DNA from 3 places in the Luteibacter anthropi genome. Region 2 is predicted to be linked to each of the others. Evidence: predicted binding sites of a transcription regulator. Region 2 holds the regulator's gene; each other region holds the start of a gene.
The links. The regulator sigma-54, encoded in region 2, starts transcription at its own class of promoters, with help from an activator protein. The targets are predictions, from matches to a motif close to TGGCACGNGCNTTGC.
Positions count from the first base shown of each region.

Region 1 (10,226 bases), 2.3 Mb from region 2:
GCTCTTGGTGTGGCCACCGTGGTCATTACCGCTGCGGGCGGCCTCCTATGGGTGACCGAGGATGCCATGGCAAGCAGCGTGTGGGCGCTGGTGGCCGTGCTCGGTGCCGGTCTCGCCATCTGGCGCACGCAACAGCGCACGCCACCCCGATCTCCTTGATATCTATCATCGCGGCGTCGCTAACGATGTTGTAGGAGCGGGCCTCGCCCGCGACCTCCCTCAGGCCGGCATGACGAAGGAAGCCTTGCTTTCGACCGGGCGAGCCATCATGGCCTGCCTGATCGAAAGCAAGGCTTTTTTCGTTTCATTCGCAATGATGAAGCGGTCGCGCGCAGGCGCGCTCCTACACGGGGCTCAGGTTATAGTTCTCCGCCGTGAGGATAGTGAGGTGGCGTATCCGTCGTGGTCCCTTCCGTGCAATCGACGCGTCGTTTCGAGGGCGTTTCGCCGGTAAGCAGATAGTGCGCGGCATGTCGCGTGGCACATTTCGCCGTGGGCTGGCCGAGGGTGGTGTGTCCCTGCAAGCCGACGCTCACCAGGAAATGACTGTTGGGCAGTTCACGGGTCATCGCCTCGGCTGCGCCGATGGGGGTTGTCCAGTCGCTGGACGAATGCATCATCACGATGGACGGCAGGCGCTTGAGTGCCTCGAACGAAGGACGGGGGCTGGGCGCATGCGGCCATGCCGCGCAGATAAGACCCATCACGGCGTCCTGGCCGCGTGGAAGGGTGGCCTGGGTGTCCATGAAGCGGACGCCCTTGCGGATGTCGTCGGGTGACGAGCGCCACACGGAGTCGTTGCAGTAGACGGCGAATGTAGCCGCGGGTCCGCCGTAGGGCAGCGTCCGGGGCGAGCCGTCGTTAAAGAAGAGTGCACCGGCGAGGGCAAACGCGCTGGTACGCATATCGCGATCGATATCGGCATGCGAATGGAAGACATGCGTTTGTAGCCGGCTGCGCAACGTGTCGAACGAGCGCTGTTGCTCCGGCATGGCGGTCCATTCGTCGGCCACGGCCAGGGCCGCGACCACATGCTCGGGAAACGATACGGCGGGTGCCCACATGCGGCGCATGAAAAGCGGCATGCCGATCAGTCGCTGTCGGATGGCTGATACGGAGGTGCCCAGGCCATAGATGTCAGGGCGCTCCACAGCGGGCTTCAGGGCATCGGCGATCATGGCCCTGTCGCGGTAGATGTGCAGGCCAGCTTTCTGGAAAAGCCAGCGTCGTTCGAAGTCCAGCGAGGCGTCGAGAAGAACGCGGCCGGTATGGGAAGGGTGCAGAGACGCATACCAGGTGGCGACCCAGGTACCGTACGAGGCGCCATACAAATGCATCACGGGGATGTCCAGGGCCGTGCGCAGGGCTTCCATGTCGGCCACCTGTGCGGAGGTATTGATCTGTGCGGCTTTCGGCCCGCAGGACTCGGCGAATGTGCGTGTCTCGGCGACGAAATCGTTCCAGGCAGCATCGTCGTCGGGATTCATCATGGCCTGGGACGCCTTGCGGCCGGTAAATGGAATGCAATCGGGCCGCGTTTCATCCGTAAGGCCTCGCGGCATGAGGGCGACGATGTCATAGCGGTCCGAAAGGAGCTTCAGGTCGCCGAGGTCAGGGTCCGTGACATCGATCGAACCCCAGCGTTGAGCCAGTTTCATGAGCGAGGACATCGGATCGGCGCCGGGGCCTCCGGGGTGGTAGAAGATCGTGCCTTCGCGAATCGCGGGTCGTGCCGCGCGCACGCGCAGCACGGGCATGCGTACGGTTGGTGATGCCGATGCCTGGTGATCGTAGGGAACGTTGAGCCAGCCGCAGTCGAATCGTGCGAGCAGTTCGGGTGTCAGCGTGGTTCCCTTGCCTGGTGCACATGCGCCCCAGGTCAGCGCCTGGGAACCACCGGTGGGCTGTGCCGTGCCTGCATGAGCAGGGAATACACAGGACAATGCGAGGAAAAGAAGGGTTTTTTTCATGAGCGCGCTCCATGCGTGGTCGATAGCCACCGCTCGCGCGGTGGAATCACAACCTAGCGCTGGAAGCTCAGCGACACAGTGGGATCAATACGATGCAGGCTGTCGCTGATCGCCGCCGGGTAACGTGGCGATGCAGGGCAATAAAGTGCATGCCCAACCGTCGTTCCAGCGAAAGCTGGAACCCAGCGCCCCGGTTCGCAAGTAAGCACGGCCACGCATCATCGGCTCTTGTGTAGGTTAGCCTCAGGCGAAAACCCATCGCACCGCACTGGGTTCCTGCTTTCGCAGGAACGACGTGAGGGACAGGCAGGGATTGCAAGCGTCACAGCCCGTCGTTCCAGCGAAAGCTGGAACCCAGCGCCCCGGTTCACCAGCAAGCACGACCACGCATCATCGGCTCTTGTGCAGGTTAGCCTCAGGCGAAAACCCATCGCACCGCACTGGGCTCCTGCTTTCGCAGGAACGACGTGAGGGATAGGCAGGGGATTGCAAGCGTCACAGCCCGTCGTTCCAGCGAAAGCTGGAACCCAGCGCCCCGGTTCACCAGCAAGCACGACCACGCATCATCGGCTCTTGTGCAGGTTAGCCTCAGGCGAAAACCCATCGCACCGCACTGGGCTCCTGCTTTCGCAGGAACGACGTGAGGGATAGGCAGGGGGGGCAAGCGTCACAGCTCGTCGTTCCAGCGAAAGCTGGAACCCAGCGCCCCGGTTCGCAAGTAAGCACGGCCACGTATCATCGGCTCTTGTGTAGGTTAGCCTCAGGCGAAAACCCATCGCACCGCACTGGGTTCCTGCTTTCGCAGGAACGACGTGAGGGATAGGCAGGGGCGTGCAAGCGTCATAGCCCGTCGTTCCAGCGAAAGCTGGAACCCAGCGCCCCGGTTCACCAGCAAGCACGACCACACATCATCGGCTCTTGCGCAGGGTAGCCTCAGGCGAAAACCCATCGCACCGCACTGGGTTCCTGCTTTCGCAGGAACGACGGGATTCAGTCGTTTGCCGAGCCGTCTGCGAATGCGTAGACGTGGTCTGCCCAGCCGGCAGCCTCGTGGTAGATCGAGGCCATGGTCTGCAGGTGCTGTGCGTCCAGTTCGTTCTCGCCTTCCAGTTCGCCCTGTTCCCAGTGGCGGATCTGGTCGAGCAGCGGAGCGAACGGGCCGACGCCTTCCAGCAGTGCCTCGCGGATTTCCAATGCGAGCGGAAGGTGTTCCAGCACGTAGGCCATCGACACGTTCATCAGCGTGTCGAGCAACGAGAACAGGCCGGCGGTAAAAGCCATTTCCTGCAGCTCGGGCTTCACGCTGCGGGCCAGCTTCTCGCACATGTGCGCGCGGATGAGGGCCAGGCGTAGCAGCTCCGGCGGACGTTCGTCCATGCCCGACACGGCCATGGTGAAGATCCAGTTGCGCATGCGGTTCACGCCGAAGAACACGGCCGCCTGTTCCACCGACTTCAGCTGGCGGGGCAGGGCGAAATAGGCCGAGTTCACGCAACCCAGCAGCTTGTAGCTGAGGATGGCGTCGTCGCGCACGATCTTGCCCAGTTCCACCGGGCCGTTGTTTTCATCCTGCAGCGCACCCATGAGGCGCAGCACGCCGAGCTTGCTCGGCGTGAGGCGGGGCATGTCCACGCGCTCGGGGCGCAGCAGGTATTTGCCCTGGAAGCCGTCGACATCCTGGTCGGCATAGTCGATGAAGGTCTCGTGCGTATCGATGCCGGTGACGATCACCTTGACGCCGAACGCATGCACGTAATCCATGTGCGCCCGGGCAGCGACGGGGTGTCGATGATCCACCGCTACCTTGGCGAACTGCACGATGCGCAGCAGTGCATCCACGCCTGCACGGCGCTCGGGATCGACCGGAAGGTTGAAGTCTTCCAGCATGAACAGGCAGCCCTGGCTTTTCAGCTCGCGCAGGCGGGTGAGCAACTGGTCGTCGAGGCCGACGTCGGCACTGATGCTGGCGCCCATGCGCGCGTTGTGCCGCAGGATGTCGGCGTGCGAAAGCAGCAGATCGCGCGACATATGCAGGAACGCACGATTGTCGCGCACCAGTCGCTTGAGGCTGCCATCGGCGATGGCGCTCAGCGTGGCCTGGGTATGCGCATGCGCGGCGGCATCGATGTCACTGCCGGCGGGGCGCGGGAAAATAAGCTCGTAGGCGAACAACGCCTGCTTGCGGTCGAGGATCGGGATACGAACGATGGGAAGGATTCCGTCGTCGTTCACCGCGTTCGGCTGGGGGTTCGCTGCCATGGATCTGGGTCGTGCGCCGTTCGGTGAGTGCTTGACGGAAAGATTATCCCTGATTCGGCGACATCAAACCTGTGCAAGCGTCGCGGAACGGAGTTTTATCCGTGCGGCCCCGTCGGGACCGTAGGTGGCACCACCCTGGGCGTCGCCGGAAATCAGCGCGAGCGCCTGGCGCACCTGGCCGATGCGCTGGCCGACGATGCGGCCGTTGACTTCATTCATCCGCCGGCATTCGAGCAGGCGGTCGATGGTATGCGACCAGCGTGGATCGTTGAGCGAGTCGACGTTGGCGGCATCGCTCAGGTGGCGGCGCTCGACGTCGAGTTTCTCGATGCGATCCAGCGAATGGCTCTTCGCACGACCGGCGACTTCAAGCGACGGCGCGTCGCCCTGGTCCAGCGCCATGCGCTCGTCTACCAGGGTAGCGTGCAACGTGTCCACTTCATGGGCGAGTTCGTCCATGACGGCGCGCAGGGCTGCGTCGAAGTCGGAGGCGTGCGAGTCGGTCATACCTTGCCGCCGAGCTGGCCTTCCATCGAAAGAAACTTGCTGGCGATCGCCTGGGCGTCGGGCTTGTAGGTGCCGTCGGCCAGCTTGGCGCGGATGGCGTCCACCTTGGCGGTGTCGATGCCGTCACCGCGGCTGGCGGCGTCGAGCGCCTTGGCCGAGTCGGTGATCTTCACGCTGTCGTCGCTGGGACGGACCGCCGTGGAGCCCTGTGCCTGGCCAGCCGAGCCTGCCTGGGCATTCTGCGAACGCAGCTGCACCGGGGGCTGTTGTGGCTGGAGACCGGGTTTGATGGTGTTGGTCATGGGTATTTCCTCGGAACGGGTGTCCTTCGAATGGCTTATCGGCGATCCGGAGGCAAACTTTAACGGGGCTCAGGCGGTGAAGTGTGACGGAATTGGGATTTCGTTCATGGCAGGACGGTGACGACCCCCGGCCCACGGACCACGGCGTCGAGCACCTTGCCGGACGAGGCGTTACGCACCCGCAGGCGCGCTCCGGCATCCCCGGCACCCATGGCCACGCCTTCGGCGCGGATGGTCACCCCATCGACATTGGCCTCCATGCTCACCGCATCGCCCACGCGCACGGCCTGGCGGCCGGCGAGCATGCCGGGGGTGAGTACGGTGCCTGCATTCAACGGGCGGGCCAGCGCGCGGCCGTCCACCTGGTCGAGGCCGGCGATATAGCCGTAGGCCAGGCTGGCGACATCGCGCTCTTCGCTATGCACGTCGCTGGCACCGATGCCGTCGCCCCGAGTCAGAGGGCGGCTGGTGACCAGCACGTTGGTGAACATCTTTACCTTGACCGGCACGCGCACCGTCCAGCCACCGGGCACGGGGCAATGCACGATGACGCTGACCCGTGCGCCCAGCGGACGATTGCCGGGCAGGGACGCCTGGAGCGGGGCGGCGCAATCGGCCAGTCGCAGGCGGCTGTCGAGAGAATCCGCCTCGGCCGTCATGCGCGCACCGGGCAGCGTGCGGTTGTTCTGTAACCAGGACACCGCCGTCGAGCGCACCGCTTCCTGCGTCGTCGCCAGCGCGTCCTGCGCGCAGCACAGGACGACGAGGGCGGCGATGGAGCTGGCCGGGCGGCTGGACATCAGGCGGCACGCTCCGCGAGCGCCGACGACAGGCCCTGCACGATGGCATCCAGTTCGCGGGTGAGGTTGGGCAGCATGTGCGAAGCGTCGGCGTGACGGCCTTCGCCGAGGGTCAGGGCGTACTGGGAGGCCAGCGCGGAGAAGCGCTCGCCCGCCGCGCGCACCGGATCGGCCGACGCGTCACCGCGACGCGAGCGCAGCTGGTCGATGCAGCGCATCAGCGGGGTGGTGTCGAGCCAGCGACGGTCGAGACCAGCCGGATCGCGGGCCGACAGTTCCAGCGCGTAGCGCAGGCCCTGGCTGGCTTCGCGGATCATCTGGCTTAGCGTGGCGACGTCCAGCTCGCCTTCGGTTTCAAGGCGTGACAGCCCCAGTCGATGGGCCAGCACGGCGGAGCGTGCGGCGGCGTCGGCCTGACGGCGCGCTTCGTTGGATGTGCGGTTGAGGCCGGACTGCGCGGCCTGCACGCCACCGATCCGTTCCTGCAGGTTGCCCATGCCGTCGCGTGCCGCATCCAGGCTTTCGCGGGCAGAGCGCACGGCGCCGTCCACGCGGCCCAGCGAGGCCTGCATGCCGGCGATGCCGGACTGGGTCTGTTCGAGGCGACGCAGGCTGTTCTGCACGGCCTCGTCGAGCTGGCCGGAGAATTCGCCCACGGCCCGGGTCACGTCGTCGATCTCGGCGGTGGCCTGGGTGGTCTTCTCGGCCAGCTGCTTGACCTCGTCGGCCACCACGGCGAAACCACGGCCGGCTTCACCGGCACGGGCGGCTTCGATGGCGGCATTCAGAGCCACGAGGTTGGTCTGGTGCGCGATGTCCTGCACCGAGGCCGTCAGCTTGCGGATGGCGGTGAAGTATTCGGAGAACTGGGCGTGGTTGCGGCTCATGCCCGACAGGGCGCTGCGCAGCAGGCGCAGCTGGCCATCGAGTTCGCCGGCGGTGGACTGGCCCTGGTTGCCGGCATCGGTCATGCCGTTGATGCCGGAGCGCGCCTGGTCGATCGCCGTCGAAATCCTGGCGCCGGCCTCCGTCAAACGACCGGCGGCATCGCGGGCGCCTTCCACCGCGCCACCGAGGTCTTGCAGCGTGACGCCCAGCGCCTGGGCGCTGGTGAGCACCATGCCCTGCTGCTCGATGGCCTGGATGGTGGTGGCCGGTGCGGTACGCGGTTCCGCGGGCTTCAGCAGGGCCCCCAGGGCGTTGGCGGCGGCCGGATACTGCGCGGCCAGCGCACGCACGCGCGCGGCATCGCCGCTGGCGGCGGCCTGGGCAAGAAGGCGGACGTGCTGACTCCAGAGCAGGGACATAGTGGTTCGCTTTTCCATAGGACGCCCACTACATCGGTCGCGGGCCTTCGGACTTGAGTCAAGCAATACCCGTGCCATCCCCACCCCTGTAGGAGCGCGCCTCGCGCGCGACCGTTTCCAGCGGTGAGGCATGACCCTGTCGCGCACAGGGGGAGGCAGGTATTGGCGAGCGTGCATGACCCGGCCTCAGCCGGTCGCGCGCAAGGCGCGCTCCTACAGGTAAAGAACGGCCGGCACCGGCCGATACGGATCTGACCCCATCGAACGTCACCTGCACTCCATGGCCCGACCGCTCCTCGACACCGTCGAAACCTTTACCCGCCTCGCGGGCCACAACCGCGTGGCCATGCTGCTGTTCCGGCTGGGTGACGGGCAGGCGTTCGGGATCAACGTGTTCAAGGTGCGCGAGGTGCTGCGCCGCCCGCGGCTGGAGCGCATGCCCAGCATGCACGCGCTGGTGTCGGGCAGCTTCGACTATCGCGGCCATACCATTCCCGTGATCGACCTGGCCGCCGCCATGGGCTATCCGCCGCTGGCCGCCGTGGACAGCGCACATCTCATCGTCACCGAATTCAACCGCTCGGTGCAGGGCTTCCTGGTGTCCGACGTCGATCGCATCATCCACGTGGACGGCGCCCAGATGGCCGCCCCACCGCCGGCCCTGGGCTATGGCTCCCGCGTGAACGCCGTGACCCGCCTGGACGGCGACCTCATTGCCATCGTGGACGTGGAGCAGGTGCTGGCCAGCGTCGATCCGCGCACCGTGGAGATCTCCGAGCGGGTGCAGAAGGCGGCCCATGTCCACCTGGCGGGAAACCGTCGCCTGCTGGTGGTGGACGATTCGCTCGTGGCCCGCACCCAGCTCGTGGACCTGTTCCGCAAGCTCGACCTGGAATGCATCGTGGCGAAGGACGGCAGCGAAGGCCTCGACCTGCTGCGCACGCTGGCGATGGGACCGGAGGCCGAGAAGGTCTCGCTCGTGGTGTCCGACATCGAGATGCCGTCGATGGACGGCTACGCCCTGACCCGCGCCATCCGCGAGGACGCCCAGCTGCGTCATCTGAAGGTGTTGCTGCATAGCTCGTTGAGCGGGGTATTCAACGAGGCGATGGTGGCCCGCGTGGGCGCCGACCGCTTCATCGCCAAGTTCCAGCCCGACGTGCTGGCCTCGGCCGTGCTGGACCTGTTGCCGACCTGACGACGGGCCACCGTCGCCTGACGGGCGTCGGAATTCCGGCACAAGCCCATCCTGTTCACCTGTAAACGGCGCTACGGCGCCGTTTTTCGTTCATGGCACGCCTCTTGCTGAAGCCCTCGGGCCAGGTCTAACGAGAGGGGCAGCGCCATGATCGACAACAAGGATCCGCTATTCGGCGTACACGCGCAGGCACTGGGCGTGTTCCAGCGCCGTGCCGAGGTCATTTCATCGAACCTCGCCAACGCCGACACCCCGGGGTTCCTCGCCCGCGACCTCGATTTCCGCAAGGTGCTGAGCGTCGCCACGGGAGCGGAGGACGGCGATCGCCTGTCGATGAGCGCCACCTCGGACGGCCATATCGGTGGCAACTCCGCCTTCGCGATGAACGAGGCGAACAAGCTCGCCTACCGCGTGGAGACCCAGCCGACCATGGATGGCAACACCGTGGACACCCAGGTGGAGCAGGCGCAGTTCGCCAGCAACGCCATCCATTACCAGGCGTCCCTCAGTTTCATCACGGGGCAGATCCACGCCATGCGCCTCGCCATCACAGGATCCAGCTCATGAGCCTGCTCAATATCTTCGACGTCGCCGGTTCCGGCATGGCTGCGCAGTCGGCGCGGCTCAACACCACCGCCAGCAACATGGCCAACGCGGACAGCGTGTCCAGCAGCGAGGCCACGGCCTACCGCGCGAAGCAGCCGATGTTTTCGGCCGTGCAGCAGCAGGTCAACGGGCAGATGGAAAACGCGGGCGTGCGCGCCATGGGCGTCACCGAAAGCCAGGCCCCCGTGCAGTCGCGCTACGAGCCTGCCAACCCGATGGCCGACACCAACGGCTACGTCTATTCGAGCAACGTCAATCCGGTCGACGAGCTGGTCAACATGATCTCCGCGTCGCGTTCCTACCAGAACAACGTCGAAGTCATGAACAGCGCCAAGCAGCTCATGCAGAAAACGCTGGACCTGGGCAAATAAGAGGTAACCAGTCATGGTCGATGCGGTCAGCGGCAACAACAGCTACGGCTCCAATCAGTCGTCTTCCAACCAGCTCCAGCAGCAGACGCTGTCGCAGTCGGATTTCCTGAAGCTCATGGTCACGCAGATGACCAACCAGGATCCGACCAAGCCGATGGATTCCACGCAGATGGTGGCGCAGATGGCGCAGTTCTCCCAGGTGGCCGCCACCCAGGAGCTGCAGCAGTCCTTCGACAGCCTGTCGAAGAACCTCACGGGCGACCAGTTCGTGCGTGCATCGGCGCTGGTCGGCCATCAGGTGATCGTGCCCTCCACGGCGGGCAAGCTCACGAACAAGGAAATGGATGGCGCCGTCAACGTGCCCAACTCGGGCACCTACGTGAACGTGCAGATCAAGGACAGCGCCGGCAACGTCGTGCGCACCATTTCCCTCGGCCAGCCGGATGCGGGCCTCGCCCAGTTCAGCTGGGACGGCAAGTCCGACGACGGCACGCAGCTGCCGGACGGCGTGTACCAGATGTCCGCGACTTCCGGCGGCAACGCGATCGATACCTTCGTTCGCGGAAAGGTGGAAGGCGTCGGTGCTTCGGGCACCGACGGTACGTACGTGCAGGTGGCCGGCTTCGGCGGTGCCCTGCTCAGCCAGATCGCACAAGTCCTGTAAGTACAGCGAGGAAATCCACCATGCCATTCGATATCGCCCTAAGCGGCATCAACGCGGCGTCCACCGACCTGGAAGTTACCGCGAACAACATCGCCAACGTCAGCACCGTGGGCTACAAGGGCTCGCGCGCCGAGTTCTCGCAGGTCTACTCGGTGGCCGGCGAAAACCTCTCGGCCACGGCCGCCGGCAGCGGCGTGCGCGTGACCAACATCGCCCAGCAGTTCGGCGACGGCGCCCTGACC
Region 1 covers NZ_CP077072.1:2,891,723-2,901,948, forward strand. Annotated here, with positions in the region: gene KR767_RS12560 (TMEM43 family protein) at 1-159, shown strand, start outside; gene KR767_RS12565 (alpha/beta hydrolase) at 360-1,970, opposite strand; gene KR767_RS12570 (EAL and HDOD domain-containing protein) at 2,961-4,229, opposite strand; gene KR767_RS12575 (flagella synthesis protein FlgN) at 4,293-4,736, opposite strand; gene flgM (flagellar biosynthesis anti-sigma factor FlgM) at 4,733-5,038, opposite strand; gene flgA (flagellar basal body P-ring formation chaperone FlgA) at 5,143-5,838, opposite strand; gene KR767_RS12590 (methyl-accepting chemotaxis protein) at 5,838-7,145, opposite strand; gene KR767_RS12595 (chemotaxis protein) at 7,426-8,343, shown strand; gene flgB (flagellar basal body rod protein FlgB) at 8,491-8,910, shown strand; gene flgC (flagellar basal body rod protein FlgC) at 8,907-9,320, shown strand; gene KR767_RS12610 (flagellar hook assembly protein FlgD) at 9,334-9,984, shown strand; gene flgE (flagellar hook protein FlgE) at 10,005-10,226, shown strand, end outside.
Region 1: the regulator sigma-54 is predicted to act here: its motif matches at 8,437-8,451, upstream of flgB (flagellar basal body rod protein FlgB).

Region 2 (10,226 bases):
CTACAAGATCACCGTGAGATCGGTAGAGGCGGCGGGGGCGGCCCTTGGCGCGACTTGATGGAGGTGAGGGGAGTGGGCGGAAAAGGCCGCGTAGCGGGGCCGGCCAGGATGGCCGGCCTTTCCTGCCGAGGCACGGAGGCCGAGTCAGGAAACCCCGCCCGCTCCCCGGGCCCGAAGGGGCGAAGCCATAAGACACTGAGCCGCGCAGCGGCTCCTCCTTTCCCGAGGGACACCGCAGGCCGGAGCGCCAAGGGCCGCACCCGTCGCCTCGTTCGCCGCCACGCTCACGCGCCGAGTGCGAGGCCGGAAGGCGAGCCCTCCCTACGAAGCGACGCACCACAAGGACCGCTTTACTACGGAGCGACACCATTCCAACCGGTCGCGCGCGAGGCGCGCTCCTACAGGGGGATGGCTTGTTGGGTGGGGCATTCGGTCTGGCGTTGGATGACTTCCAGCAGGCGGGCTTCCACGTCGTCGCGAGTGTGCGAGCGAAATAGTGCAGGGGCCGCGCGGCGCAGGGACTGGCAGTCGAGGGACGCGAGGCGGTCGCGTACCTGGAGCAGCTGGCCCGGGTGCATGCTGAATTCTTCCAGGCCCATGGCCAGGAGCAGGGCGGTGAATTGCGTGTCGCCTGCGATTTCGCCGCAGAGGCTGACGGGCTTCTTTGCGCGACGGCCGGCCGCGATCACATGCGCGATGAGGCGCAGGAACGCGGGCTGCAATGGGTCGTAGATGCCTTCAAGCGCGTCGTTGTTGCGATCAGCAGCGAGCACGTACTGCGCGAGGTCGTTCGTGCCGATGGCGAGGAAGTCGGCCTTTTCGAGGATGGGGCCGATGCCGATGGCGGCGGCGGGCACTTCGATCATGGCACCGATGTCCAGGCGCTCGGGCAGTTCCTGGCCTTGCTCGGCGAGTTCGGCGCGCGCCTTCTTGATGAGGGTGCGTACCGAGATCAGTTCGCCCACGTGCGTGACCATGGGAATCAGCACGCGCACCGGTCCATAACAGGCTGCACGCAGGATGGCACGCAGCTGCACGCTGAAGATATCCGCGTAACGCAGCGACAGGCGGATGCCTCGCACGCCCAGTGCCGGGTTGTCTTCGCCACGAATGGCGAGGCCCGCGGCATCGGCCTTGTCGGCGCCGAGGTCGAGCGTGCGGATGGTGACCGGCTGGCCGCCCATGCCGAGTACGAGATCGCGATAGGCGACGAACTGTTCTTCCTCGGAAGGCAGGCCGCGCTGGCGAAGGAACAGGAATTCGGAACGGTACAGGCCCACGCCATCAGCGCCACGCGCACGGGCGAGCGTAATATCGCTACTCATTTCCGCGTTGGCATAAAGACGGATATGGGCACCGTCGCGGGTAAGCGTCGGCGCGGAGGCGAGCGCAGCGAGACGCCGCCCTTCGGCCGCCGCCTGGCGCTGCCACTGGCGGTAACGGGTGAGATCCTGCGCCGTGGGGTGCACGATGACTTCGCCGTTCTCGGCGTCGATCAGCACGAGGTCGTCGTCGTTGATCGTGGCCAGGGCATCCTTCGTGCCTACCAGCATGGGCAGGTTGAAGCTGCGCGCAAGAATCGCACTGTGCGAATACACGCTGCCGGCACTGCCGATGACGCCCAGCAGCCCCTGTCCGGCCATGCTGGCAAGATCGGCGGGTGCCACCGTATCGCTCACCACGATTTCGCCCACGCGCGAGGCGATCTTGCGCTCTTCGCGACTGGACTGCTGTTGCAGGGCCGTCATGACCCGTCCGATGACCTGGTCGATGTCTTCGCCGCGGCTCTTCAGGTAGGGGTCGTTCATGGCGTCGAAGACGGCGGCGAGGCGATCGCGCTGCATCTTCAGGGCCGCGCTGGCGGTGTAATGGCCAACGGAAACCAGTTCGTCGAGGCCGCGAAGCAGTTCCTCGTCATCGAGCAGCAGGCTGTGCGCGTCGATGAAGTCGCCCACTTCGCGGGCGAGGGCGCCGTGCAGCTTGCCGCGCAGTTCGTGCAGCTCGGTGCGGGCGGTATCGAGGGCCTTGTGCAGCCTTTCGATTTCGGGGCCGACTTCGGCCTCGTCGAGCATCCGGGTGTCTACCGCGAAGATGCTCGGCTGGACCAGACGCGCCCGTCCGAGGGCCATGCCTCGTGCGGCTTGCGTACCGGTCAGCACATGTCTCATGCAGGCCTCTCGAAAATGTCGTGTCGCATGGTTACTGGCCTTCGTCGAACTTGTCGTTGAACAGCTTTACCACGGCAGCGAGGGCGGCTTCGGCATCCGGGCCTTCCGCCCGGATGGTCAGCGGCGTGCCGAGGCCCGCCGCCAGCATCATGACGCCCATGATGCTCTGCGCGTTGACTTCGCGTCCCTTGCTGATGAGGTGCACCGTCGATTTGAAGCTGGAGACGAGCTGGACAAGCTTGGCGGACGCCCGGGCATGCAGCCCCAGGCGGTTGGATACGGTGATGTCCTGTTCAAGCATGATCGATGAAGATCCCCCCGCGACCACCGGTGGCCGCGATCTCGGCCAGTTCGGGTAGCGATTTTTCCGAATAGTTGAGTACGCGCAGCAGCATGGGCAGGTTGAGCCCGGACACGCAGCGCAGGCGAACCCCCAGTTCGCCAAGGGAAAGGCCGATGTTGCAGGGCGTGGCGCCATAGAGGTCGGCCAGCACCAGCACACCTTCGCCCGTGTCCAGATCGCGGGCGTGCTTGGCCGTAAGGCCACGCATCACGTCGGGATCGGCACTGGGCGGCACCTCGACGGCATCGACCGTGAGAGGCAGTTTGGGCATGACGTGGTGGGCGGCCGAGATCAGCGCCTTGCCGACCGCTTCATGGGTCATGAGGAGGACGCCGACGCTCATCGCCCGGATGCTCGCTGTAACTGGGGATGGGTCATGGTGTCACTCTAGCTCGCGATGGAAAGTCAGTACGTTGCCGCGTTCGGAACGGAAATGCCGGGCCAGCCGCTCTACCAGGTAGACCGACCGGTGGCGACCGCCCGTACACCCGATGGACACGGTGACGTAGCTGCGGTCGTCTCCTTCGAAGCGCGGCAGCCATGTATCGAGCCACCGGGCGACATCGACATAGTACTCGTCCACCAGCGGATTGGCGTCGAGGAATTCACGCACGGGCAGGTCCTTGCCCGAGAACGGCCGCAGGCGCGGGTCCCAGTGCGGGTTGGGCAGGCAGCGGGCGTCGAAGACGAAATCGGCGTCCAGCGGCAGGCCGCGCCGGTAGGCGAAGGATTCGAACAGGATCGTGGTGCCGTCGCTGGCGGCCGCATAGCCCGTGGCGAACAGGCGGCGCAGCTGGTGCACGTTGAGGTCGCTGGAGTCGATCACCTTCTCGGCAATGGACACCAGCGGGCGCAGCAGGCGGCGTTCCTCGGCGATGGAATCGGCCAGGGACAGCCGTTCGGCGGCCAGCGGGTGGCGGCGCCGGGTTTCCGAGTAGCGCTTGATGAGCACATCGTCGCGGCTGTCGAGGAAGATCAGGTGCACGTGCACGCCGATGGATGACAGCTCCGACAGCACGTGAGGCATGCGCTGGAGGTCGCTGCGGCGGTTGCGCACGTCCACGCCCACGGCGATGCGACGGCGCGGCCCATGCTCGCCCTGGCTCACGGCGGCCACGAGCTGGGGAATCAGCTCGGCCGGCATGTTGTCGACGCAGTAGAACTCCAGGTCTTCCAGCGCGCGCAGGGCCACGGTCTTGCCGCCGCCGGACATGCCGGTGAGCACCACCAGGTGGATGGCGTCGGGCTCGACGATGGGCTGCATCACGGACTCGCTCACGTCGGTCACCACGGGGAGAATCGGCGCATCTGGTGCGCCTGACGGTCGATGAAGGTCTGCGCCGGGTCGATGCCCTTGCTCTTGAGCACGTGATTGCGCACGGCGGCCTCCACCAGCACCGCGAGGTTGCGGCCGGGGGCGACGGGGATGGTGATCTTGGGTACGTCCACGTCCAGCACGTTGCGCCGGCTGACGTCGCCGGTGAGACGGGTCATGGCATCGGTTTCCTCGCCGTCGCGCAGCGGCTTCAGGTGGATGACCAGGCGAAGGTACTTGGACGGTTTGACCGCCGTGTGGCCGAACATCTCGCGGATGTTCAGCACGCCCAGGCCGCGCACTTCCAGGAGGTCCTGGAGCAGTTCGGGACAGGCGCCGTCGATGACGTCCGGGGCGATCAGGGTGAATTCGGTGGCATCGTCGGCCACCAGGCGATGGCCACGGCTGATCAGTTCCAGCGCCAGTTCGCTCTTGCCCGAGCCTGGTTCGCCGGTAATCAGCACGCCGATGGAGAACACCTCAAGGAACACGCCGTGCAGCGTGATGCGGGGGGCGAGCGTGCGGGCCAGGTGGTATTGCAGGTAAGTCAGCAGCTCATGGCCGCGCTTGGTACTCTGCCACAGCGGGGTGTCGGTTTCCTCGGCTACCTCGCGCAGGTCGGCTGGGACGGACTGGTCCTTGGTGACGATGAGCGCGGCGGGCTGGTAGGCGGCGATCTTGTGGATGGCTTCCCAGCGCTGGCGGGAATCCAGACCGTCGAGGAAGTTGAGCTCCTCGGTACCGATGATCTGCACCTTGTTGGGGTAGATCACGTTCAGGTAGCCGACCAGCGACGGGCGCCGGCTCTGCTTGGCGTTGGGCTCCAGGACGCGCGATTCGCCGCGCATGCCGGCGGCCCAGCGCAGCGCCATGCGCTCGTGTACTCCGTCGAAGAGTTGTCTGGCGGTGAGCCGTTCCACGCTGAGGTTCCATCAGGAAGACGAAGCCGGCGCATGGGCGCCGGCCTGCCTATTGTGCCATCAAGCGTGGTGCGGGTCCGCCCGGGGTGCCCGGGGGGACCTGTCTGGGCTCATTCCACCGCCGCGCGGGCCTCCCGACCCTCGGCGTTATGGTGGTCCTTGAGCTTTTCCTTGTGCTTTTTCAGCTGATCGGCGAGCTTGGTCACCATCTCGTCGATGGCGGCATACATGCGGTCGCTGATGGTGCCGTCCTGGAGGCGGGCATGGCCCTCGGCGTGCAGGCGGGTTCCCGAGCAGTGCAGGGTGCCCCCGGCCTTGTGCTCGGCCTTGTCCACGGAGAGCACCACGTCTAACCCGGTGATGTTGTCGAAAAGGCGTTCGAAGCGGCCGATTTGCTGCTCCACGCGTTCGCGGAGGGCGGGGGTGACCTGGATGTGCTGGCCGCTGATCTGGATTTGCATGACGCCTCCTTCTTGCTGAGGTTGCCGCCTCGCCGGCGGCGAGATCGGAATGACGGTGTGTCATTCCCGGAATGCATCTTTTCGGTAGACCGTATTACCTCTGTTGGGGTTCCCCGTGCCGGTTCAACCCGCGCGCACGCGTTCGCTTGAACTGGGTATGCGAAGTGCTTCACGGTATTTGGCGACCGTACGCCGGGCCACCTGGATACCGCGACCGTGAAGCTCTTCGGCGAGCGCCTGGTCGGACAACGGTTTGCGTGGGTCCTCCCCACCGATGAGTTTGCGCAGCATCGCCTGGATGGCCGTGGCGGACGCGCTGCCGCCATCCTCCGTGGCCACGCCGCTGGAGAAGAAGTGTTTCAGTTCGAACGTGCCACGCGGTGTGTGCATGTACTTGCGCGTGGTGACGCGCGAGATGGTGGACTCGTGCATGCCTACTTCCTCGGCCACTTCGCGCAGCACCAGCGGGTGCATGGCTTCCGGGCCGTAATCGAGGAAGGCACTCTGCCGGCGAACGATGGCTTCGGCCACCTTGGTCAGCGTTTCGGCGCGTGATTGCAGGCTCTTCAGCAACCAGCGCGCTTCCTGCAACTGGCCCTTCATCCATGTGGCATCGTCGCCGCGTGCACGGGCGATGAGACCGCAGTAATGCTGGTTGAGACCCAGGCGCGGTTGCGCGTCGGGATTGAGGCTGACCTGCCAGCGACCGTTCTCGCGTCGTGCGTAGACATCGGGTGCCACGTATTCCACGGGCGTGGCATCCAGCGCCGCACCGGGGCGTGGATCGAGCGTGCGGATAAGTGCTGCTGCGGCGGCTACTTCGTCTTCTGGCGCCTTGAACTTGCGCGCGATCTTCGGGATGTCGTTGCGTGCGAGCAGTTCCAGTTCGTCGTTGACGATGCGCATGGCGAGATCGCGATGCGGCGTGTCGTCGGCGAACTGCGAAAGCTGACAGAACAGGCAGTCGCGAAGATCGAGGCTGGCGATGCCGGTGGGATCGAAACGCTGCACGCGCTGGCGTACTGCTTCGATTTCCTGTGCGGTGGCACCTAACTCGGCAGGCAACGCCGCATGCACGGCATCCACACCGTCGCGCAGGTAGCCGTCTTCGTCGAGCGCGTGGATGATTGCCGTGGCGATCGCGTGATCGCGCGGTGTGAACTGCGACAGATTGAGCTGCCACGCCAGGTGTTGCTGAAGGCTTTCCGGTGCGGCGTTCTGCGGTTCGAAACCGTCGTCGTCGCCACTGCCGGAGGCACGCGAAGGCGCGCCGGCGTAGTCGCCGCCTTCACCATGGAAACGATCGTCGTCGCCCCATTCGGGCGTGTGTTCGTCGGAAGGTGGTGCGGCGGAGTCGACTTCTTTCGTCGACTTGGACGAGGTGTCGTCGCGCACGCTGAAATCGTTGGCCTGGAAACCTTCCTCGACGGTGGCTTCCGCTTCGGGTTCGGCGTCTTCGGCGAACTCGAGCAGGGGGTTGCCTTCCGCGATCTGGCGGAGTTCGGCCTCGAGCTCAAGCTGCGACAGTTGCAGCAGGCGGATGGCCTGTTGCAACTGCGGGGTCAGCGTCAGCTGCTGATGGAGGCGAAACTGAAGTCCGGGTTTCATGCCTTGCAATGCTCAGGGTGCCGAAGCCATCGTAACCCCTTGCGTGGCACCCGGCCAGCACCCTTACAGGGGTGTTCTGGCCGGAAGGGTGCAGGATCAGATCCGGAATTCACGTCCCAGGTACACCTCGCGCACCTTTTCGTCGGCGAGGATGTGCTGCGGGGTGCCGCGCGATAGCACGACGCCGTCGTTGAGAATGTAGGCGCGGTCACAGATGCCGAGGGTCTCACGCACGTTGTGATCGGTGATGAGCACGCCGATGCCGCGTTCTTTCAGGTGACGCACGATGCGCTGGATCTCGCCCACCGAGATGGGGTCCACGCCTGCGAACGGTTCGTCGAGCAGCATGTAACGCGGGCGCGCGGCCAGTGCGCGGGCAATCTCCACGCGACGACGCTCACCGCCGGAGAGACTGATGCCCTTCTGTTCGGCGATGTGGGTGATCTTCAGCTCGTCGAGCAGGCTTTCCTGTTCGTCTTCGCGCTGTTTCTGCGTCATGCCTTCGCGCAGTTCGAGCACGGCCATGATGTTGTCCGCCACGCTCAGGCGGCGGAACACCGAGGCTTCCTGCGGGAGGTAGCCGATGCCGAGCTTGGCGCGCGAATGCATGGGCAGGCCGGTGATGTCCTGCTGGTCGAGCTTGATCTCGCCGGCGTCGGCCTGGATCAGGCCCACCACCATGTAGAAGCAGGTGGTCTTGCCGGCGCCGTTGGGGCCGAGCAGGCCCACCACTTCGCCTTCGCGGATGGAGAAGGCGAAATCGCGGACCACCTGGCGCGCACGGAAGCGCTTCTGCAGGCCTTGGGCTGAAAGCATCGTGTCAGGGCTTCTTGGTGGGTGCGGCCGGAGCAGCCGGCGGCGTGGCGGGCTTGGCCGGGGCGGCACCAGGCGCAGGCGCGGGCTGCTGCTTCGGCTGGAAGATCATGTGCACGGGTTCGGCGCCGTTGCTTTCGCCGGTCATCGTGCTGGTGTTGGTGTTGTAGGTGAGCTTGTCGCCGTTGCTCTGGTTGAGCTTCTTGCGATCGGCCGGGTCGACTTCCTTCTCGACGTGCGCCTTGCCCGTGAGCACGGCGATGCCGCTGGAGGTGTTCTTGGCGTCGCCGTTGTCGGGCGTGTAGTCGATGTTGTTCGCGTTGCCGCGCATCCACAGGTTCTGTTCGTCCTGCTGCTGCATGTGGGCGTTACCGTCCACGACCACGCGGATGAGCTGGTTGTCGGCATCCAGATAGCCCGTGGCCTTGTTGCCGGTGACCGTCAGGGTGCCCTGGGTGAGCTTGACGTTGCCTGTCCAGATGACATGGCCCGGATTCTTGTCGGTGGGCTGCTGCTGCGTGCCGTCGAACGAGGTCGAGATGACGTTGATCGGCTGCTGGCGATCGGACTGCTTGGCAAAGGCGGCGCCGCTCGCCAGGAGCGCCACGCCGAACGCCGCGAGGACGGCCTTAGCGCTTGCGCGGCATGTAGACGGTGTGGACTGCATCGAGGAGCTCCAAATGCTTGGTATCGAGGTTGGCGCGCATGCCGACGCCGTCCATTGTAGAGGTTCCCTGCACGATACGCGCCGCCTCGGCCGTTTCCAGGCGGTTCTCCTTGGGCCACGCGGTGACCTCGGAGGTATCGATGCTGGCGGGCGGGTTCGTGTCGAAGGCGATGCGGTCCATGTGGACCTTGCCCTGCAGCTTCAGGATGGTGCCGTCCTTGTTCACCCAGCCATATTCCGAGTGTCCCTTCCAGGGCGGGCTGTCTGGCTCCTTTACGGAGGGCAGCACGAAATCGGGGGCGTTGATGTACAGCGAATCGTCGTCCTCGCGGCGCTCCAGGTGGGGCGCGACCAGCGTGAAGCCGTATTTGCCCTCATCGTTGTACGAGTCGAGGTGAAAATTGGTGAGGGTGTAGCCGGAGCGCGGCGGGCCGATGAAATCCTGCACCTTCTTTGCCGGGGCGACCCAGTAATAGAGCAGGACGCTGGCACCGAGGGCGGCCGCGAGCATGCCGACCACGCCGGCGGTGCTGCGGTCCTTGAAGAAGTTCAGAACACTCACAGCCAGCGGTCCCGCTCGGCTTCGGCCTTGCCCTGGGCGGCGAGGATCATGTCGGCCACCTCGCGGGCGGCGCCATAGCCACCGGACAGCCGGGTGCGCCAATGGGCGCGTTCGGCCACCCAGGGGTGGGCGTTGGCGGTGGCAACGGCCAGGCCGCTGATACCCATGGCCGGCAGGTCGGGCAGGTCGTCGCCGATGAAGGCGGCCTGTTCGGGGGTGAGGCGAAGGGCGTCCAGCAGCTCGATCAGGCAGGCGCGCTTGTCTTTCTGGCCCTGGTAGACGTGCTGGATGCCCAGTTCCTCGGCACGCAGCGACACCGGGTGGCTGATCCGCGCCGTGATGATGGCGACCTTCACGCCGTTTTCCTGCAGGCGCTTCAGCCCAAGGCCGTCATGCACGTGGAAGACCTTGGTCTCGCGGCCGTCCTCGGCGTACCAGAGGCGGCCGTCGGTGAGCGTGCCGTCCACGTCGAACACAGCCACGCGCACTCGGGCGGCGCGTTCGGCGACATCGGCGGGAATCGGGGAATAGTGGGTATAGGCCATGGTCAGCAATATGGGGACGAGAGGCTGGCGCCGGGAGGGCGTCAGACGACGCGGGCGCGCAGGAGGTCGTGGATGTTCAACGCGCCGACCACGCGCTGGTTGTCGTCGGTGACCAGCAGGGAGTGGATGCCATGGCGTTCCATGAGCTGCGCGGCTTCGCCGGCGAGCTTGTCGGGGCCGATGGTCTTCGGGCCACGGCTCATCAGTTGCGCCACGGTGGCACCGCGCAGGTCCACGGCGTGATCGTCGAGGGCGCGGCGAAGATCGCCATCGGTGAACACGCCCAGCAGGCGGTCCTCGGCGTCGACCACGGCGGTCATGCCCAGGTGCTTGCGGGTCATTTCCACCAGCGCCTCGCTGACGGTGGCTTCCTGGGTGACGCGGGGCACGTCTTCGCCCGCATGCATCACGTCGGAGATGCGCAGCAGCAGGCGGCGGCCAAGGCTGCCGGCCGGATGGGAGCGCGCGAAATCGTCGGAAGTGAAGCCACGGGCTTCCAGCAGGGCCACGGCGAGGGCGTCACCCATCACCAGTGCGGCCGTGGTGCTCGCCGTGGGTGCCAGGCCGTGCGGGCAGGCCTCGCAGGCGACATTGGCATCGAGGTTCACTTCGGCCTGGTTCGCCAGCGAGGACGTGGGTTTGCCCGTGATCGAGATCAGGGGAATGCCCTGGCGCTTGATCGCCGGCAGGATGAAAAGCAGTTCGTCCGTCTCGCCGGAGTAGGAGATGGCAAGCAGGATGTCGTCGGGCTGGATCATGCCCAGGTCGCCATGACTGGCCTCGCCCGGGTGCACGAAGAACGACGGCGTGCCGGTGGATGCCAG
Region 2 covers NZ_CP077072.1:568,832-579,057, reverse strand. Annotated here, with positions in the region: gene ptsP (phosphoenolpyruvate--protein phosphotransferase) at 399-2,168, opposite strand; gene KR767_RS02650 (HPr family phosphocarrier protein) at 2,200-2,469, opposite strand; gene KR767_RS02645 (PTS sugar transporter subunit IIA) at 2,462-2,854, opposite strand; gene rapZ (RNase adapter RapZ) at 2,894-3,775, opposite strand; gene hprK (HPr(Ser) kinase/phosphatase) at 3,796-4,698, opposite strand; gene hpf (ribosome hibernation-promoting factor, HPF/YfiA family) at 4,857-5,207, opposite strand; gene KR767_RS02625 (RNA polymerase factor sigma-54) at 5,331-6,815, opposite strand; gene lptB (LPS export ABC transporter ATP-binding protein) at 6,912-7,631, opposite strand; gene lptA (lipopolysaccharide transport periplasmic protein LptA) at 7,636-8,235, opposite strand; gene lptC (LPS export ABC transporter periplasmic protein LptC) at 8,258-8,857, opposite strand; gene KR767_RS02605 (KdsC family phosphatase) at 8,854-9,402, opposite strand; gene KR767_RS02600 (KpsF/GutQ family sugar-phosphate isomerase) at 9,444-10,226, opposite strand, start outside.

Region 3 (10,226 bases), 2.3 Mb from region 2:
GACAGGCCGTACTTGCGCAGCTTTTCCACCAGCGTCGTACGCTGTACGCGAAGCAGCTTGGCCGCATGCGCCACCACGCCGTTGGCAGAATTGAGCGCCTGGCGGATCAGGCCGATCTCGATGCCGGCCAGGTGATCCTTGAGGTCGAGGCCACCCTGCGGCAACACCGACGGATCGCCTTCACCTGCATAGGTAAAGGTCTCGGTCACTTCCGGCTCGGCTTCCATCATGGCGATGAGGGCCGCGCCGCTCACCTCTTCCACCGGCTGCGCACCACGGTACTTCTCCGGCAGGTCGACGGCGCGGATTTCGCCGTGCGGCATGAGGATGGCCATGCGCTCGACGAGGTTCGACAATTCGCGCACGTTGCCCGGCCAGCCGTGGCGGCACAGGGCCGTCATGGCACCCGGCGAGAAACGCACCGACGACAGGCCACGCTGCACGAGACGCTGGTTGAATTCGCCGATGAGTGCCGGCAGGTCTTCCAGGCGCTGGCGCAGCGGCGGCATTTCCAGCGGGAATACCGAGAGGCGGTAATAGAGGTCTTCGCGGAAGCTGCCGTTCTCGATGGCGCCTTCAAGGTCACGATGGGTCGCGGCGATGATGCGCACGTCGCAACGCTGCGGACGGTTGCCACCCACGCGCTCGAACACGCGCTCCTGCAACACGCGCAGCAGCTTCACCTGCATCGGCAGGCTCATGTCGCCGATCTCGTCGAGAAACAGCGTGCCGCCCTCGGCCATCTCGAAACGGCCCTTGCGGCTGCTGATGGCGCCGGTGAAGGCACCCTTCTCGTGACCGAACAGTTCGCTTTCGAGCAGTTCGGCCGGGATCGCGCCGCAGTTGATCGCCACGAACGGCTTGTCGCGGCGCGGGGAGCATTCATGGATGGTGCGGGCGACCAGTTCCTTGCCGCTGCCGGATTCGCCCAGCACAAGCACGCTGGAATCGAACGGTGCCACCTGGCGGATCAGTCCGTTCACGCGCTGCATCGGACCGGACTGGCCGACCATGCGCAGGCTGGCCGCCGGCGGCTGGATACGCGATTGCAGGGCACGCAGGGCTTCGGACAGGCGCTCGTAGCGCAGCGGCACGTCGATCAGTTCCACGCTCTGGCTGCGCGAGTCGTCGGCGATCAGGGCGGTGGCAAGCGGGGAGTCTGCGGCGACCAGCATGGGCAGGTCGCGGCCGTTGCGGCCCAGCGCGGCGACATGGCCTTCGAGCTCGGCCTCGTCTTCCACGGTGCCGACGAAGATCCCGCGCCAGCTCTCGGCGGTGTCCGCCGCTTGCAGGCGGCTGGCCAGCACCGGGCGGTAGCCGAGGAAGGCAAGCACCGACATGATGCCATCGGCACGGGCGCGATCGGACTCGACAACCAGAAAGTTGGACGACTTCATCTTGTTACCCCTTGGGACGTTGGAGCGAAGTCCGGACTCCGGAAGGAGCCCCCTGCCGACTTCAGTTGCGGGATAACAATCAAGGAGCGTGCCAACGTCGGAATTCCGCCGCACGACGACGTAAATTCACGTCACCGTTCACACTTACATGCGATCGCAAAATCCTTTTCGGCAGGGTGTGAAATCGCGCCGGGGCGCGCTCGCGTCAATGCTGACGACACGCGTCACGAATGTGACGCAGGAGGCCATGCGACGTTTTGCCGACACGTGACGTAAAAGGTCACCTGTAGGAGCGCGCCTTGCGCGCGACCGGCAGAAACGTCACGTCGATGGCTCACAAAGCCTTGTAGGTCGCGGCATGACCCGGTCGCGCGCGAGGCGCGCTCCTACAGGGATTCCGGTGTGTCGGCGGGGCGGGACTGGGCCCTGGCCTCGGCCACCTGGCGGCGGTGCTGGCGGAACACCAGGCGCTCGATGCCGTCGCGGACGGCCTCGGACAAACCTTCGAATCCTATGAACCCACGACCATCCGACGGACCCGGCAGGCGTACGCCCGGAAGTTCCAGCGGCAGCGCACGGCAGGCATCGAAGTGCAGTCGCAACATCACGCCCTGCCCCACGGGGGGCAGGCCGTCCCAGGGCAGTACGGCGCCGATGGCGTTGAAGCGCAGCGACAACCGTGACGGCAGGCCCGACTGCGGCAGCAGCAGCCGGTTGACGATTTCCATGAGTACGTTGAGCTTGGCGTCGAGCCGGCCCACCTCCTGGCTCAGGGGGCTGTCTTCCTCGCCCGTCTCGGTGCGGCGCTCCATCAGCGCCGACACCGCCACCAGCACGCTGGTGTTGCGGTCGTTGATCAGCGCCAGTTCGGCCGGATCGGGACGGGCCGCGATATCGCAGATGGCGTGGAACCGTGCATCCCACGCGACACGATCGGAAAATGCCTGCCAGCTTTCCTCGCCCATTCGCCCCTCCCGCCCAGGTGTCCGCTTCAGAGCGAACTATACGCGGCCACGGCCTGGCGCGAGCGGCGATGCGCGTCCCACGCGGCAGCGGCCTCGTCCCGGGCGGCGGACACCAGGTCGGTAATCAGGGTATCCAGCAGCATGATGGACTTCAGCGCCTCGACCGTTTCCGGTGCCTGGCGCATGGGGCCGGCATGCAGCACGGTATCGCGCTCGGCTTCGAGCGAGGTCATTTCATCCCAGCGCGATTCACTGGCCGCCTCGTGCATGGATTCGGTCAGTTCGAGCACGCGGTGGATATCGCAGCAGGCCACGTCGTTCATGGCGTGCCACCGGCGACCTGGCGGGCCTCGACGGGAATCGCCACCCAGGTCTCGCGGATCTGGCCGATCAGACGGGACACTTCATCGAGTGCCGACTGATCGTTATGCAGGTTGGCGTGCAGCAGGCGACGGCTCATGTAGTCGTAGAGGTTGTTCAGCTGCTCGACCAGCGGCGTGTCCATCTCGGGATTGAGGCCCGACTGCAAGGCACCGACGATTTCGATCGCCTTGGAGATGGCCTCGCCCTTGCCTGCGATGTTGCCGGTCGCCATGCAGCCACCCGCGAAGCGGATGCGTTCCAGCGCGCCGTCCATGAGCATCGTGACCAGTCCATGGGGATCGGCGTTCTCGACGCCGCCCTGGATATGCACCTGCTGGTAAGCGCCAGCGCCGCGGGAATAACCGTAAGACATGGTGATTGCGTCCTCGATGCGATCAGCTGGACTTGGTAAGCGCGGTGAACTGCTGCGCGATGTAGCTGCTGGTGCTCTGCAGCTTGGTCATCAGGGTGTCCAGCGCGGTGTACTGCTTGGTCAGGCGATCGGAGTAATCGGACATCTGGCTGTCCAGCGCGGTCTGCTGGTCGGCCAGGTCCTTCTTGGTCTGGTTGAGGTTGGCGATGCGCTGGGTGACGATGCCGTTGGAACCGGTCCAGCTGGTGATCATCTTGTCCAGCGACGGGCCGATACCGTTCGCGCCGCTCAACAGGCTCTGCACGCCCGTGGGGTTGTTCGTGAGCGCATTGGTGAGCTTGGTGGAGTCGAGCTTGAGCGTGCCATCGACCTGGAAGGACACGCCCAGGTCGCTGAGCGAACCGACCGAGCCGTTGCCGGGCACACGCTGCCCGATCAGGTTCGAGATCTGCGACTTGATGGACGACACCGTGGCGTCGCCGATCAGCGCGCCCACCTGCTGGTTGGTCGGATCGTACTTCGTCAGCGTCTGGTACGTGCCGATGAACGAGTTGTACGCGTTGACCAGGCTGGTCATCTGCGAGGTGACCGTCGATGGATCGTTGGCCAGGGTCACGGAGCTGGGGCCGGTCTTCGCCAGGGTGAGGGTCACGCCGCTGATGGCGCTGGTCACCGTGTTGGAGGCGCTGGTGGCCGGGGTGTTGTCGATGGTGAACTTCGCGTCCTGCGCCTGGGTCGTGGCCTTGGCGGCATCGGTGGCGGGATTGAAGTTCAGCGCGGCCAGGTTGCCGTCGCCGCCACTGGAGGTCACCGTGAAGGCATTCGCCGCACCCGTGGCACTCGAGGTCAACACCAGGTGGGCGCCGTCAGAGCCGTTGATCACCGCCGCAGTGACGCCCGGATTGTCCTTGGCGTTGTTGATCTTGTCGGCAACGTTCTGCAGCGTGTTGTTCGTGCCGTCGAGGCTGAACGACATCGATTTGCTGCCGACCGCGATCGTGAGATTGCCGGTACCCACGGCGGACTTGGAACTGGCATACGCCTGGGACGTCGTCTTCTGAGCAACCGCCAGCTGGGTAACATTGATATTGAAATTGCCAGGCTTGGCCGTGGCGTCGGCACTGGCAGTCAGCACCGTGTTGTCACCGATGGTGATCTTCTGCGAGTTGAAGGCGCTGCCGTCGGTAAAGCCCTTGAGCGCGTTCTGCAGGGAAATCAGCGCTGAGTTGAAATTGCCGACCGCTGAAATCTTGGTGGTGTTGTCCGACGTCTTGGCATCGAGCGCCTTCTGTGGCGCAGCTTTCTTGAGGTTGACCAGGTTACTGACGATCGTTGGAACGTCAATGGAGCTGGAACCCAGGTTGACGCCGTTGCTGCTGTTGGTGGCCATGAGGCTTCTCCGTTGAAGACGCCTCACTGCCCGGGGCGCCAATTTGTCGACGGCGGACCCCTTCCGGAAGCCCGCCGCCCACAATTAAGCAATTACCCTGCCAACCCCGGGGGTACCCGGGGTGGCCGTGCTACCGGGCTTAGCCGAGCAGCTTGGTGATGATCTGCTGGCTCTGGTTGGCGGTGGCGAGCACCGACACACCGGCCTGCTGCAGGATCTGCGCCTGGGACATGTTCGCCGTTTCCTGGGCCATGTCGGCGTCCGTGATGGCGGACTTCGATGAGGTCAGGTTCTGCGAGATGTTCTGCAGGTTCGAGATCGTCGAGTCGAAGCGGTTCTGCACCGCGCCGAGCTGCGAACGGAGGCCCGAGACCGACTGCAAGGCAGCGTCGATGCGGTTGATGGTGGCGTTGGCGTCGTCGACCGTCTTCACGTCCGAATTGGCAAGGGTGGTGGCGGTGGAGACACCGTAGGCCTGGCCGGTCGTGGAAATACCCAGCTTGGTGTCGGCGGCCGAACCTGCCTTAGCCTGAATCGTCATGGCCTGCGAAGAAGCAAAGGCCAGCGAGCCGTCCTGCTTCACGTAGGCATTGATGCCCTTGCTCGACTGGGAGTTGATGGCGTCGGCCACGTCCTGCATCGACTTGAAGGTACCCACGATACCGATGGTGTTACCGCCGACCGAGATATTCAGGTCGCCGGCAGCCAGCGTGGTGCTGGTGGCGGCGGCGATACCGGTGGAGGCCGTCGGCACCGGGGGATTGGTACCAGTGGGCGGCGTGTAATTTGCGATCTGGAGCGGCTGGCCGGTACCCGTCTTGGCGCCAGCAAACGCCACTGCACTCGCACCGCCATTGATCGCCAACTCACCAGTGGAGCTATTGATCGTCGCGACGTTCGAACCGGCGGCCTTGTTGATCGCAGCAGCCAGATCGCTAACGTTAGTGAAGTTACCGGTCACGCCGACTGCGGTACCACCGCCGACTGCAACCGTGAGATCACCCGTCCCGAGACTCAGGCCAAAAGTGGACGGTGCGGCGATTGAACCGGTAGCCAGCTGACCAATCTGATTGGCTTTCATGCCCGTATTCAGGTTCACGCCGATCGTCTCACCCGTGTTGGCACCAACCTGGAAGCTCAGGTTCTGGGCCGAACCGTCGAGCACCTTCATACCGTTGAAGTTGGTCTGCGTGGCGATACGGGTCACTTCCGACAGACGCTGCTGCACTTCGGCGTCGAGCGCGGCGCGGTCGCTGTCCGAGTTCGACGCGTTGGTCGACTGCACGGCCAGTTCGCGGATGCGCTGCAGGTTGTTGGTGACTTCGTCCAGGGCCGATTCGGTGGTCTGCGCCAGCGAGATACCGTCGTTGGCGTTGCGGACTGCCTGGTTCAGGCCGTTGATCTGGGTGGTGAAGCGCGTGGCAATGGCGAGGCCGGCGGCGTCGTCCTTCGCGCTGTTGATGCGGTTGCCCGACGACAGACGCTCGATGGCCGAAGACAGCTTGGTCTGCGACGTATTGAGGTTGCGCTGAGCGGTCAACGACATGATGTTGGTGTTGATGGTCAGAGACATGGGATGTGATCCTGATTTAAGCGGAACCGAAATGCCGGAAAGATGCGGCGTAGTCCGGCGGGGTTCCGTTGGTGGAGCCTTCCGCCTCAGAGAGGTTTACGGCCGGCCGGGAAGAAACTTGAGGACTTTTTTCTGCCAGTGAATCCACTTCTTGTTGACCGGGCCCCAGCAGGATTGCCCCGCCCAGCCGCTGTCAGAGGGTGTATCGGCACCTCCCCGCCCGGGTTTAGGGGAATTTTCACGATTTCCGGCAGGTTTATCTGACCCATGGTCCAGATAACCAAAAAGGGCGGCCCGACAGGCCGCCCTTTATTCGTTGCATCCTCAATAAAGCGATTATTTGAGGTAATTGAACAGGGTCAGGTTCTGCAGCTTCACATAAGCCTGCTGCGCCGCGTCCAGGGCTACCTGCTGCTGGCTGAACTTGCTTGCCGCGCTCGCGTAATCCAGTTCGGTCAGGTCGGACAGCGTGCTCTGGTATTGCAGGCTGGTATCGGCACCGATGGACGTCTGCTGGTCGAGCACGTTCATGCGCGCACCGATCTGGGTGATCGTGTTCATGAAGTTGCCCTTGGCCTGGTCCAGGCTCATGAGCTGCCCGTTGAGCTGGTTATTCATGGCCGGGCCGCCGCCCGGTGCTTCCAGTGCATTGATGATGCCGGCCACGGTCGAGAACACATCCTGCGACGACGAGGGTGTCACCGAGAACGAGTCGCCGGTAGCCGGCGTGCCGGTGATGTTGAGCTGCACGCCCTTGAACTGGATGGTGCCGCTGTCGCCTGAATACGTGCCCGTCACTGGCGGTGTAGCCGGATTGGCAACATCCTGGATTTCGTAGGTGGTGGGCGAAGTGAACTTGATTGAATAATTCTTGTTGTCCCACGCTGACGCGTCCGTCACCGAAGTACTGCCAACCACAGCCGTACCTGTATTCGTCGTCGCGGCGGTGGTCACAAAGGTGCCATTGCCGCCCTTGATCGACATGAAGACAGAGTTGCCGTCGTCACCCGTGGCAACCTGCATACCCGGCCCCGCGGCGACCATGCGCTGCCCCTGGTCGCCGCCATAGCTGACGCTGAGATCGCTGATCGTAAAGGGCTGCGAACCGGTGCGCGTGCCGCCGAAGATGTATTCGCCCTGCCCGTCTTTCGTGTTGGCCAGTCCGACCAGCGCCTGCAGGTTCTGCCGCAGTTCGGCCGCGATGGACTTGCGCGATTCGTCGGTCTGCGGGGCATTCATGCCTTGCAGGGTCAGCGTGCGGATGCGGTCCAGGATGTTGTTGGCCGAGTCCAGCGCCTGCTCCTCGGTACCCAGGCGGTTGTTCGCCGACTGGATATTGCGGGTGTACTGGTCGTTCTGCGCGGAGGCCGACGAGACGTCCACGGCGCGCGCGGCCGCCGACGGGTTGTCCGACGGCGACTGGATGGCCTTGCCGTTGCCGAGCGAAAGCTGGGTCTGCGAGAGCTGGTACTGGCGATCCAGCATGGCATTGACGGCCTGCTGCTGCCCCCATGAAGTCGAGATACGCATGATCAGCCTCGCACCGCGGAAAGAAGGGAATCGAAAATCGTGTTCGCCGCGTTGATCACCTGCGCCGAGGCCGCGTACGCCTGCTGGAAACGGATCAGGTTGGCCGCTTCCTCGTCCAGGTTCACACCCGACAGGTTCTGCTGCGCCGACGTGGCGTTGTCCAGGATCGTCTGCTGCGCATCCTGCGCGGTGTTCGCCGCCGAACCGGCCGTGCCCACCTGGGAGATCAGCTGGCTGTAGGACTTGCCGACCGTGGTCACGCCATTGTCGAGCACACCTTTGTTGGCCACGTCCGCCATGGCGAGCGCATTGCCGTTGTCGCCGCTGCCGGAGGTAGCCGGTTTCACATTGAACGTATCGTTAGCGGCAGGGGCCCCCGTGAGCTTTAGGGTCCAGCCGTTGCCGGTGATCGTCGTCGGGTCGGTATAGTTCTGCGGCGCGCCGCCGTCGACCGTATAGGTCGTCGGCGAGGTGAACACGATCGACACCGGCTTATTGAAGTTGGGGTCGGCGTTATTGGTCACCGTGAGGTTGCCCAGCTTGCCCGAGCCCGTATTGCTGGAACCCTTGGCCGCACTGAGCGGGCCGGACGCCGCGATCTTGTTCGTATCGCTGATCGCCACGCCGATGGACGAGGCGGCGTTGCGGGTGGGCTGGATCTGGAAGCTATCACCTGCCTGCGGCGTGCCGCTGGGGATGGTGATCTTCAGCCCGTCGATGACGATGGGATCGGCCGACGTACCCGTACCGGTGGAAGGCACCGTGACGCCGGCCGTGGTGGTCACCGACCACTTCGTACCGTCGTAACGCATGATGTAATCGGAGCTGCCCAGCTTGCTCACGTCGGACACCGTGGCTGCGACCTGCGCATTGCCCTTGTTCGAGGTGCTGTTGTACACCGACGGATCGCCGATGGAGAAGAAATCGCCGCCCGGGTTGCCGTTGAGGTCGATACCCTGGGCATGCTGCTTGTTGAACGCGCTCTCCATCGCAATGGCCGCGCGACCGAGCTGGTTGCGTGCCGGGTCGAGTACATTGGTACGAAAGTCGATGGCCGCACCGAGCGAGCCGGAGCCCAGCTGCGTGCTGATCACCGCCCCACCCTCGCCCAGGATCTCCAGGCGCGAGGAATCGTACTGGTTGGGCGCGGTGGACAGCTGGGTAAAGCTGGTGCCGCTGACCAGTGGCTGGCCGTTGCCGATGGAAACCGTCACCGTGTGATCGCTGCTCTGGGTCACGCTCACACCGACGATGCCGGAGAGCTTGGTGATCGCCTGGTCGCGCGCGTCCAGCAGGTCGTTGGGAACAGCGCCACCTGAATAGGCCTTCTGGATCTGACCGTTGAGGTCGGCGATGCTCTTCGACAGGGAGTTGACGTCATCGACGCCACTGCTGATCTGCTGGTTGGTCTGCTTGTCGATCTGCTGGAATTGCGACGACAGCGAACGGAACGTCGAGACCAGCGAGTTGGCCTTGCCGATCAGCGCCTGTCGGCTGGCCGTATCGGTGGGGGCATTCGCCACGTCGCTCACGGCGCCGAAGAAGTTGTCCAGCGCACTTTGCAGGTTGGCCGAGCCGCTCACGGCATTGTTCACCGAGGCGGTGAGGCTGGCGTAGGTCGCCGCCCTGCTCTGCCCCGATGTGGCGCCCCAGACCTGCTGGGTGAGAAACTGGCTATAGGATCGCTGCACCGACACCGCATCGGCACCCTGGCCGATGTACATGTTGCCGTAGTATTGCGGCGCACGCGCGTTGAACGACGTGGTCTGCCGCGTATAGCCGCTGGTATTGGAGTTGGTGATGTTATGGCCGACGGTCGCGAGGCCTACCTGCGAAGCAAGCAGCCCGGACACGCCGGTGGAAAGTAAATCGGCCATCGTCGTTACCCTCTGTATCCCGTTGCGTTTCGTTGGCCCGTAAGTCGTTACAACTGGTCGGCGATGTGACTGAGCGCGGCCAGCGCCTGCTTCATCACCGGACCATTGGCGATATCCACCAGCTTCTGCGCATAGCTCGGATCGGTGGCGTAACCACCCTTGGTGAGCGCGTTCGCGAAGCCCGCGATATCGTCGCCACGGCCCACCGCCTGCGCATAGCGTGGGCTGGTGGACACCATGTCGGCGTAATCACTGAACGAATCGGCAGGCGTGTCGTAGGCGCGGAAGCTGTCCTTCTTGCGCACGGCCATGCCGTTTTCATATTCCAGCGTCGGCACGTTGACGCGGCGGCCATCCCAGCTGCTGCCTGCCTTGATGCCGAACATGTTGTTGCTTGCCGTCGCACCCTGCACCGGCATGTGCTTGCCCCAGCCGGTTTCGAGGGCGGCCTGCGCCAGCAGGGCGCGAACCGATACGCCGAGCTTGCGCGCGGCCTCGATGGCATGCGGCGCGAACTTGCGCACGAAATCTTCGGGGCCTTCGATGTTCATCTTGCCCACGGCGTCGGCCACTGCGTTGGCGCCGGCACCCACCACCTTGCCGGCATTGCCCAGCATGGCTTCGAGCGAATCCATGAGACCGCTGTCGCGATCGGACGGCGACGAGATGGCCTGTGCCGTGGTGGCGCTGCCCGACACATCGGCAAACATGTCGTCGTTGGAACCACCCTTGCCCTTGGTCAGCCCGCCCAGCTGGCG
Region 3 covers NZ_CP077072.1:2,906,714-2,916,939, reverse strand. Annotated here, with positions in the region: gene KR767_RS12680 (sigma-54 dependent transcriptional regulator) at 1-1,397, opposite strand, end outside; gene KR767_RS12675 (PilZ domain-containing protein) at 1,784-2,362, opposite strand; gene fliT (flagellar protein FliT) at 2,389-2,685, opposite strand; gene fliS (flagellar export chaperone FliS) at 2,682-3,098, opposite strand; gene fliD (flagellar filament capping protein FliD) at 3,121-4,488, opposite strand; gene KR767_RS12655 (flagellin N-terminal helical domain-containing protein) at 4,628-6,061, opposite strand; gene flgL (flagellar hook-associated protein FlgL) at 6,398-7,591, opposite strand; gene flgK (flagellar hook-associated protein FlgK) at 7,594-9,468, opposite strand; gene flgJ (flagellar assembly peptidoglycan hydrolase FlgJ) at 9,516-10,226, opposite strand, start outside.
Region 3: the regulator sigma-54 is predicted to act here: its motif matches at 4,577-4,591, upstream of fliD (flagellar filament capping protein FliD).